3 linked regions of the Nitratireductor mangrovi genome follow. The protein of the gene in region 1 binds, or shares a complex with, the protein of each later gene. Links are inferred from orthologs where the notes say so. Each region holds a gene or a part of one and is shown in the gene's direction. Other genes may lie near its edges. The genes, in order: FQ775_RS04375, pnp and eno.

Region 1 (3,457 bases):
TTGCCGGCATCGGAATCGGGGTTGCCATCGACGCAGTCAAATCATAAAAGCGTCGCAGGGTCACTTCAATGCCCGAAACGCGTCCTGCCGCACCTTCGACAGAGGTGAAGCGACGTAGCGCGACGGCCAGAGATTCGGCGCGCCGGTGGCCCGACAGAATTTCGTCAAGGCATCCCTGACAACGGAACGCCTTTGCGTAAGAAAACGGCCGGTCCTCAAAGCTCCGCGCCGGCTCTTCATGAGCAAAAAGCTGGTCCGGCGATGCCGGGCTTCGTCTGTAACGGTTCCAAAGGCTTTGTAATGGCCATCTGCGCCCCGAGGTCAAATGCCGGATTGTCCCGCGCCGTTGCGGCTGCGGGCCGGCACTCGCCGACGCGGACGCCCCGGCCTGCGGACAAATGTTCCGGCACTGCGTTCCCGACAAAACCCGTGCGGCCTGCTTTGCAGCGACCGCCGGCGGGCTGCGCTGCCGGGGAGAACTTCCATAATGCCCAACAAGATGCTTATCGACACCTCCCACCCGGAGGAAACGCGCGTCGTCGTGGTGCGCGGCAACAGGATTGAAGAATTCGATTTCGAGTCCCAGGACAAGAAACAACTCAAAGGAAACATCTACCTTGCCCGTGTGACCCGCGTCGAACCGTCGCTGCAGGCGGCGTTCGTCGAATATGGCGGCAACCGGCACGGTTTCCTGGCCTTCAGCGAAATCCACCCCGACTATTACCAAATCCCGGTCGCCGATCGGCAGGCGTTGCTTCAGGCCGAGGCCGAAGCCGCCGATGAGGATGAAGACGACGACGGCGAGGAACGCAGCGAGCGGGGGCGCGGCAAGCGCCGCCGTCGCGGGCGCAGCCGGGGCAGCAAGCCCGGCGACCGTGAAGCCCGCTCGGAAACGTCGGCCTCTGAAGCCGCGGCCGAGGAAAGCGACGAGGAATCGGAAGACAACGCGCCAGACGAAGTGAGCGCGGTCGATCAAGTCGAGGCTGACGGCGACGCCAATGAAGACAAGGGCCCGGCGATGCCGGCCCGCACCGACGCCGATGTCGTTTCGGAGGAGCTTGCCGACACCGTGCCTGCAGCGGAAGAGTCCCTCTCCGAGGCCGGCAAGGAGGCGGACGACATCAAGCCGCGTGGACGTGACCGTGGCAGCCGCGGTCGTCAGGGCAGCGACGACGAAGGTGCCGAAAACGGCGACGACGCCGATGGCGAAGTCGAATCGGTCGGCGCGGAAGATGCGCTGGAGGAACTGCCGAGCCGGCGCCGCGTGGTGCGCAAGCAGTACAAGATACAGGAAGTCATCAAGCGGCGTCAGATCCTGCTGGTGCAGGTGGTCAAGGAGGAGCGTGGCAACAAGGGCGCCGCGCTGACGACCTATCTGTCGCTGGCCGGACGCTATTCGGTCCTGATGCCCAACACCGCGCGTGGTGGCGGCATCTCGCGCAAGATCACCAGCGCACAAGATCGCAAGCGGCTCAAGGACGTGGTCAAGCATCTCGACGTGCCGCAAGGCATGGGCGTGATCTTGCGAACGGCAGGCGCCAACCGGACCAAGGCCGAGATCAAGCGCGACTACGAATATCTGATGAGGCTTTGGGAGAACGTCCGAACCCTGACGCTCGAATCGACGGCGCCGACGCTAGTCTATGAAGAAGGCAGCCTGATCAAACGCTCGGTACGCGATCTCTACAACAAGGAAATCGACGAGATCCTCGTTTCCGGCGACGACGGCTATCGTGAAGCCAAGGACTTCATGCGCATGCTGATGCCCAGCCATGCGAAGGCCGTCCAGCCTTACCGTGACGTGGTGCCGATCTTCGTGCGCCACGGCGTCGAGGCGCAACTCGACAAGATGCTGCAACCGCAGGTGACGCTGAAGTCCGGCGGGTACATCATCATCAACCAGACCGAGGCGCTGGTTTCCATCGACGTCAATTCGGGCCGCTCGACCAAGGAGCACTCGATCGAGGACACTGCGCTCCAGACCAATCTGGAGGCCGCCGAGGAAATCGCGCGGCAGCTGCGGCTGCGCGATCTGGCGGGCCTAATCGTCATCGACTTCATCGACATGGAGGAGAAGCGCAACAATCGCGCCGTCGAGAAGCGTCTCAAGGATCACCTCAAGCACGACCGGGCCCGCATCCAGGTTGGACGCATTTCGCATTTCGGCCTTCTGGAGATGTCACGCCAGCGCATCCGCGCAAGTGTGCTGGAATCGACCATGAAGCCCTGCCCGCACTGCGGCGGTACCGGCCATGTGCGCTCCGATTCCTCCGTCGCACTGCATGTCGTTCGCGCCATCGAGGAGTTTCTGCTCAAGGATGCGCGGCATCACATCACCGTGCGCACCCCGGTGGCGACGGCGCTCTACGTGCTCAATCACAAGCGCGCCAACCTTGCCGACCTCGAGGAGCGGTTCGGGCTTACGATCGCGATCGAAGCCGATGAAAACATTGGCATACAGCATTACCTGATCTCGAAGGGCGCTCCAGTGGAGCGCCCGGTCGACATACAGGCCCTTTCGCCGATCGGTGTGTCGGCGGAGATTGAAGAGAGCGAAGAACTCGCCGATCAAGCCAGTGCGGAGACCGAAGACGGTGACGAGCAGGACGATGGTCGCTCCCGCAAGAAGCGCCGCCGGCGCAGAAGGCGTGGCGGGCGCGACCGCGACGCCGAAGGCGAGGCGATCCCGGAGGACCGGGAGGCGGACGCCGCTGAAGAAGACGACGCAGAAGCGGAAAGTCGTTCCGACAGTGACGATGACGGCCAGGACCGCAAGAAGCGCCGGCGCGGCAAGCGCGGCGGACGCAGAAGCCGGCGTGACCGCGACGGCGAAGCCGCAGCGGTGGATTCATCGGACCACGAAGCGGTGATCTCGGCGGAGCCGACCGACAACGCCGAGACCGCCGACGAAACGCAGTTGGATGTCGTCACTGAAGTCGCTGAAGCGGCCGGCCCGGATGAGCCTGTCGAGGCCGCAGACGTTGCGCCGAAGGCCGAAAAGCCCAAACCCGCGAAAAGCCGTTCGCGGCGCAAGAAGCCGGCCGAGGCAAAGGCGGAAGCAGTTGTGGAAGCCGACCAGGCGGTCGAAGCTACCGCTCAAGACGAACCGGTGGTGACCGACGCGCCTGCCGAGACCGAAGCGGCGGTCACTGCCGAGCCGGTCGTGACGTCGACGGTCGCGAGTGAGGAGCCGACGCCGACCGAGGAAAAACCGCGCAAATCCGGCTGGTGGCAGCGCAAGGGCTTTTTCTGAGCCCACTCCGACTGGCGATTTGAAAGGAAGGCCGGGGTTCGCCCTGGCCTTCTTCGATTCGCCAGTTCCCCTTGATAGGCAGTTCCGGCAAAGATCATTTTGCCAGCCAGGTCTCCAGCCGATCCATGGCTTCAATCATATCTGCTGGGTCGCCGGCGTAGGAAAAGCGCATCGTGCGGTGACCGTTGACCGGGTCGAAATCGT
Region 2 (3,053 bases), 3.7 Mb from region 1 along the record:
GAAGAGGAAGGACGAGAGCCGCTACCAGACCTTGATCGAGAAACTCGGTCTGCGTCGCTGATGTTCGGCCGGCGGATCCCGAAAGGGATCCGCCGTTCGGATATTGGGCCGGGACTTTCCGGCCCGCCCGGCTTCCGCTGGAAAGGAACGAGACGGAAGCCGCCCATGGACAGGTCATGGGGCAGGATTGCAGGACGCCCGGACGGCGCGCCAGACGCCGACATTCCGGACCTCCCGCTGTCTTGCCCATGGCTCGTCCGCAACGAAGCCAGTCGGAGGCGGCCCGCGCGCAACGCGCCGGGCTTGGTGCCTCCGCATATGAGAGACAAGACATGTTCAATCACCACAAAGTGGAAATCGAATGGGGCGGTCGTCCGCTCATCCTCGAAACCGGCAAGGTCGCGCGCCAGGCCGACGGCGCCGTCATCGCCACCTATGGCGAGACCGTCGTGCTCGCCACTGTCGTTTCGGAAAAACAGCCCAAGCCGGGCTTCGACTTCTTCCCGCTGACCGTCAACTACCAGGAAAAGACCTTCGCGGCCGGCAAGATCCCCGGCGGCTTCTTCAAGCGTGAAGGCCGTCCGAGCGAAAAGGAGACGCTAACCTCGCGTCTCATCGACCGGCCGATCCGTCCGCTCTTCGCCGAAGGCTACAAGAACGACACCCAGGTCGTGCTGACCGTGCTGCAGCATGACCTCGAAAACGATCCCGACATCGTCGCCATGGTCGGCGCTTCCGCCGCGCTGACGCTGTCCGGCGTGCCCTTCATGGGCCCGATCGGCGCCGCTCGTGTCGGCTACATCAACGGCGAATACGTGCTCAACCCGCATGTCGACGAGATGCCGGAATCCAAGCTCGACCTCGTCGTCGCCGGTACCGGCGATGCCGTTATGATGGTCGAATCGGAAGCGCATGAGCTTTCCGAGGAGGTCATGCTCGGCGCCGTCATGTTCGGCCACAAGGGCTTCCAGCCGGTGATCGACGCGATCATCAAGCTGGCCGAAGTGGCCGCCAGCGAACCGCGCGATCACCAGACCGCTGACCTGTCCGAGCTCGAATCGACCATGCTCGGCCTCGTCGAGGACGAGTTGCGCGCCGCCTACAAGATCACCGACAAGCAGGACCGTTACGCCGCCGTCGACGCCGCCAAGGCCAAGGTCAAGGCGACGCTTCTGCCCGAGGGCGCTGAAGAGACCGTGTGGTCGTCCGAGCAGGTCAACGCGGTGTTCAAGGAACTGCAGGCCAAGATCGTCCGCTGGAACATCCTCGACACCGGCCTGCGCATTGACGGCCGCGACCTGAAGACGGTTCGCCCGATCGTGTCGGAAGTCGGCGTCCTGCCGCGCACCCACGGCTCGGCCGTCTTCACCCGTGGCGAGACCCAGGCCGTCGTGGTCGCCACGCTCGGCACCGGCGAGGATGAGCAGTTCGTGGATGCCCTCACCGGCACCTACAAGGAAACCTTCATGCTGCACTACAACTTCCCGCCCTATTCGGTGGGCGAGACGGGCCGCATGGGTTCGCCGGGACGGCGCGAAATCGGCCACGGCAAGCTCGCCTGGCGCGCCATCCACCCGATGCTGCCGGGCGCCGAGCAGTTCCCCTACACGCTGCGCGTGGTCTCCGAGATCACCGAGTCCAACGGCTCGTCCTCGATGGCGACCGTCTGCGGCACCTCGCTGGCGTTGATGGATGCCGGTGTGCCGCTGGCCGCGCCGGTCGCCGGCATCGCCATGGGTCTCATCCTCGAGGGTGATCGCTACGCGGTGCTGTCCGATATCCTCGGTGACGAGGATCATCTCGGCGACATGGACTTCAAGGTCGCCGGCACCAGCGCCGGCATCACCTCGCTGCAGATGGACATCAAGATCGCCGGCATCACCGAGGAGATCATGAAGGTCGCGCTCGAGCAGGCCAAGGGCGGCCGCGAGCACATTCTCGGCGAGATGGCCAAGGCGATTTCCGAGGGCCGTTCGGAACTCGGCGAGTTCGCCCCGCGCATCGAGGTCATGACCATCCCGACCGACAAGATCCGCGACGTTATCGGCTCCGGCGGCAAGGTCATTCGCGAGATCGTCGAGAAGACCGGCGCCAAGATCAACATCGAGGACGACGGTACCGTCAAGATCGCCTCTTCCAACGCCAAGGAAATCGAGGCGGCCAAGAAGTGGATCCACACCATCGTGGCCGAGCCCGAGGTTGGCGAGATCTACGAGGGCACGGTCGTCAAGACCGCCGATTTCGGGGCCTTCGTCAATTTCTTCGGTCCCAAGGACGGCCTCGTCCACATCTCGCAGCTGGCGGCGGAGCGCGTCGCCAAGACCACCGACGTGGTCAAGGAAGGCGACAAGGTCTACGTCAAGCTGATGGGCTTCGACGAGCGCGGCAAGGTCCGGCTTTCCATGAAGGTCGTCGATCAGGAGACCGGCAAGGAAATCGCCAGGGAAAGGAAGAAGGAAGAGGCGGAAGGCACCGACGCCTGACGGCGGAGCCTTTCGACGGGACGGGCGGGCGCGCTTCGGGGGAAGCGCGCCCGTTTTCTTAGGTTTGGACCGCCAAGTGCGGTAATCCCCGGTGATGAACGACAGCGCCCACCGTACATTGTTCCACCCCTTCGAGACCGGCGACATCGCGCCGCCGGCAAGCGGCGCGCGTGCGCTCTTCCTAGGGGCGGTTCCTGATTTCCGTCTGCCGGAAGGTTTTGCGGCCGAACTGGCAGCGGTCCAGGGTTACCGTCCGCATTTTCTCGGCCTGCAGCGGCGCGGCATCCCCGCCACGCCGACCATCGAGGACAGCGGCTACGATCTCTCCTTGGTGCTTCTCGGCCGCCACAAGGGCGAGAACTTTCGCCGTCTCGCTGGTGCCCTTCGTGCAACCCGCGCGGGCGGTCTTGTGCTCGTGGCGGGCGGCAAGGCCGACGGCGTCGACAGTTTCCGCCGCAAGGTCGCCAAGGCGCTTCCGCTCGCCGGCAGCCTGTCGAAATATCATGGTGTCGCCTTCTGGCTCCAACGGCCGGATGACACCGGGCTCGCCGTCAGCGGCCTTGCAGACCC
Region 3 (3,041 bases), 540 kb from region 1 along the record:
TCGCGCAACGAGGACAGCCCACCAGACCTGAAAGAAAGCTTCAATGGCGGGCCGGCGTCGGTACCAGAAGGGTTGACCGACGAGGATGCGCTCGCCTTCTGCTACGCGGCGACGATCTGGCCGGAGCGGCCGGTAGGCTTTCGCGAGGCGTGGCAGGCCTACTATGCCGAGATGGAGGATCTGGCTGCACGCATCATGCGTGTGTTCGCCACCGCGCTGAAGCTGCCGGAGGATTATTTCGAGGCGGCGATCAGCCGGCCGATCAGCGCGTTGAGAGCGCTGAACTATCCCGAGCAGGCAATCGCGCCAAAGCCCGGCCAGTTGCGGGCGGGCGCGCATACCGATTATGGCAGCCTGACGATCCTGTTGCCACAGGCCGGCTCCGGCGGGCTGGAAATCCGCGATCCCAGCGGCGAATGGCGTCCGGTGCCGCCGGTGCCCGGTGCTTTCATCATCAATATCGGCGACCTTATGGCGCTGTGGACGAACGACCGCTGGGTCTCAACCTTGCATCGCGTGGTGAACCCGCCGCCTGGTCCTTCGGGTTCGACGCGACGCCAGTCCTTTGCGTTTTTCCACCAGCCCAACTGGGACCAGGAGATCGCCTGCATCCCGTCCTGCCTCGAACCGGGCGCGGAACCCAGATACGAGCCAGTGCTTTCGGGTCCCTATCTGATGTCGAAGTTCCGGTCGACCGTGGCGCCAGCGGCCTGACGACGCCTGCGGCGCATTGCGTTTTCGACCGCTTCCGCTAAGAGAGGCGCGACTTTCCGATCGGAGCATGCGGGGCCGGATCGGGCCCGCCAGCCGCGCTCCACTCATCGACCGAGCGAGGGATCATCCATGACCGCCATCATCGACATCATCGGCCGCGAAATCCTGGACAGCCGCGGCAATCCGACCGTCGAGGTCGATGTGGTGCTGGAAGACGGCTCGATGGGGCGCGCCGCAGTGCCTTCCGGTGCATCGACGGGCGCGCATGAGGCGGTCGAACTGCGCGATGGCGGCAAGCGCTATCTCGGCAAGGGTGTCGAGCAGGCGGTCGACGCCGTCAATGGGGAGATTTTCGAGGCGCTGAGCGGCATGGAAGCGGAAAACCAGCTGCATCTCGACCAGATCATGATCGATCTCGACGGCACACCCAACAAGGGCCGGCTCGGCGCCAACGCCATCCTCGGTGTGTCCCTGGCGGTGGCCAAGGCGGCGGCCGAGGCTTCCGGCCTGCCGCTTTACCGTTATGTCGGCGGTGCCGGCGCGCATGTGCTTCCCGTCCCGATGATGAACATCGTCAATGGTGGCGCCCATGCCGACAACCCCATCGACTTCCAGGAATTCATGATCATGCCGGTGGGCGCGGACAGTTTTCGCGAGGCGCTGCGCTGGGGCGCGGAAATCTTCCACACGCTCAAGAAAGGCCTCAAGGAGGCCGGCCACAATACCAATGTCGGCGACGAAGGCGGGTTCGCGCCGAACATCAAGAGCGCCCAGGCTGCACTCGACTTCGTCATGAACTCGATCGAGAAGGCCGGCTACAAGCCGGGCGAGGATGTGGCGATCGCGCTCGACTGCGCGGCGACCGAGTTCTTCAAGGACGGCGACTATATCTACGAGGGGGAGAAGAAGACCCGCAATCCGAAGGCGCAGGCCAAATATCTCGCCAAGCTGGTCGCCGACTATCCGATCATCTCGATCGAGGACGGCATGGCCGAGGACGACTGGGAAGGCTGGAAGCAGCTGACCGATCTTGCCGGTGACAAGTGCCAGCTGGTCGGCGACGATCTCTTCGTCACCAACTCGGCGCGGCTGCGCGACGGCATCAAGATGGGCGTGGCCAATTCGATCCTAGTCAAGGTCAACCAGATCGGCACGCTTTCCGAGACGCTCGACGCAGTCGAGACAGCGCACAAGGCGCGCTACACGGCGGTGATGTCGCATCGTTCCGGCGAGACCGAGGACGCCACCATTGCCGACCTCGCGGTGGCGACCAATTGCGGGCAGATCAAGACCGGCTCGCTGGCGCGCTCCGACCGGCTGGCAAAATACAACCAGCTGCTGCGCATCGAGGAGGAACTCGGCCGGCAAGCGCGCTACGCCGGGCGCTCCATCCTGCGCGGCTGAGCGGCATTCGCGCATACCCGTAACCGGACGTTAAGCACGTCGCGGGCAAGGTGGCCGGGAAAGGAATCTCCCGGCAATGTGGACGCGTCAGTACAAGAAGCGCAACGGCGGCAAGTTCATCGTCCCGGTGCTGGCGGCGCTGTTCCTGACCTATTTCGGCTTCCATGCCTTCCACGGCGAGTTCGGCATCTACTCGAAATACCGCCTCGAGACACGCACGGTCGAGATGCTCGCCCGGCTCGAGGACAAGCGCGCCGAACGCCTTGAACTGGAGCGGCGCGTGCAGTTGCTGCACAACGGCACGCTGGAACGGGACATGCTCGACGAGCAGGCGCGGCGGGCGCTAAATCTGTCGGCGCCGGACGAACTCACCATCATGCGCCCGTTCGACGTCAACAATTAACTCATATCAAGTTAATTCAGCATAAGCCGAACAATAAGAACGGTTTAGCCGCATGCCAGCCATGCGTTTTTCCGCATGGCTGAAACCGCCAGCCCATGCTAGCCTTCCTGGAACAACTGGGAGGAGGCCAGTCTGTCATCCTCCCGCCTTGTCCGCAAAGAGACGCATACAGGGAGTGATGCATGAGCGCGGCGCCGAAACGCACCAAACGCCCGTCCGCCAAGACCAAGGCCGAAGCCGAGATCGCCGCGGTCGCCGCGATCAAGACCCCCAAGCCTGCCAATCTCACCAAGGAAGAAGAGCTTGCCGCCTATCGCGGCATGCTGCTGATCCGCCGTTTCGAGGAAAAGGCCGGCCAGCTCTACGGCATGGGTTTCATCGGCGGCTTCTGCCACCTCTATATCGGTCAGGAGGCTGTCGTCACCGGGCTCAAGATGGCCATGGAGGACGGCGACCAGATGATCACGGCCTACCGAGATCACGGCCACATGCTTGCCATGGACATGTCGCCGCGCGGGGT

What was found.
Region 2: the proteins of FQ775_RS04375 (region 1) and pnp are in contact, whole or in part, in a cryo-EM structure (PDB 9QH0), measured with the Escherichia coli proteins. The link is inferred for Nitratireductor mangrovi from one-to-one orthologs.
Region 3: the proteins of FQ775_RS04375 (region 1) and eno are in contact, whole or in part, in a solved structure (PDB 2FYM), measured with the Escherichia coli proteins. The link is inferred for Nitratireductor mangrovi from one-to-one orthologs.

The regions. Positions count from the first base shown.
Region 1 is NZ_CP042301.2:900,899-904,355, reverse strand. The notes cover bases 149-3,453. They hold FQ775_RS04375 (Rne/Rng family ribonuclease), read left to right. Parts: upstream 149-487; coding sequence 488-3,253; downstream 3,254-3,453. Other genes in these bases: FQ775_RS04370 (pyridoxal phosphate-dependent aminotransferase), read right to left, coding at 3,348-3,453. Outside these bases: more of FQ775_RS04370, read right to left, coding at 3,454-3,457. UniProt on the Escherichia coli protein: Endoribonuclease that plays a central role in RNA processing and decay. Required for the maturation of 5S and 16S rRNAs and the majority of tRNAs. Also involved in the degradation of most mRNAs.
Region 2 is NZ_CP042301.2:4,587,490-4,590,542, forward strand. Bases 7-2,907 are described here. They hold pnp (polyribonucleotide nucleotidyltransferase), read left to right. Parts: upstream 7-332; coding sequence 333-2,483; downstream 2,484-2,907. Other genes in these bases: rpsO (30S ribosomal protein S15), read left to right, coding at 7-61; FQ775_RS22535 (class I SAM-dependent methyltransferase), read left to right, coding at 2,578-2,907. Outside these bases: more of rpsO, read left to right, coding at 1-6; more of FQ775_RS22535, read left to right, coding at 2,908-3,053. UniProt on the Escherichia coli protein: Involved in mRNA degradation. Catalyzes the phosphorolysis of single-stranded polyribonucleotides processively in the 3'- to 5'-direction. Also involved, along with RNase II, in tRNA processing.
Region 3 is NZ_CP042301.2:1,438,300-1,441,340, forward strand. The notes cover bases 92-2,980. They hold eno (phosphopyruvate hydratase), read left to right. Parts: upstream 92-843; coding sequence 844-2,118; downstream 2,119-2,980. Other genes in these bases: FQ775_RS07060 (isopenicillin N synthase family dioxygenase), read left to right, coding at 92-714; FQ775_RS07070 (FtsB family cell division protein), read left to right, coding at 2,195-2,521; pdhA (pyruvate dehydrogenase (acetyl-transferring) E1 component subunit alpha), read left to right, coding at 2,704-2,980. In the rest of the region: more of FQ775_RS07060, read left to right, coding at 1-91; more of pdhA, read left to right, coding at 2,981-3,041. UniProt on the Escherichia coli protein: Catalyzes the reversible conversion of 2-phosphoglycerate (2-PG) into phosphoenolpyruvate (PEP). It is essential for the degradation of carbohydrates via glycolysis.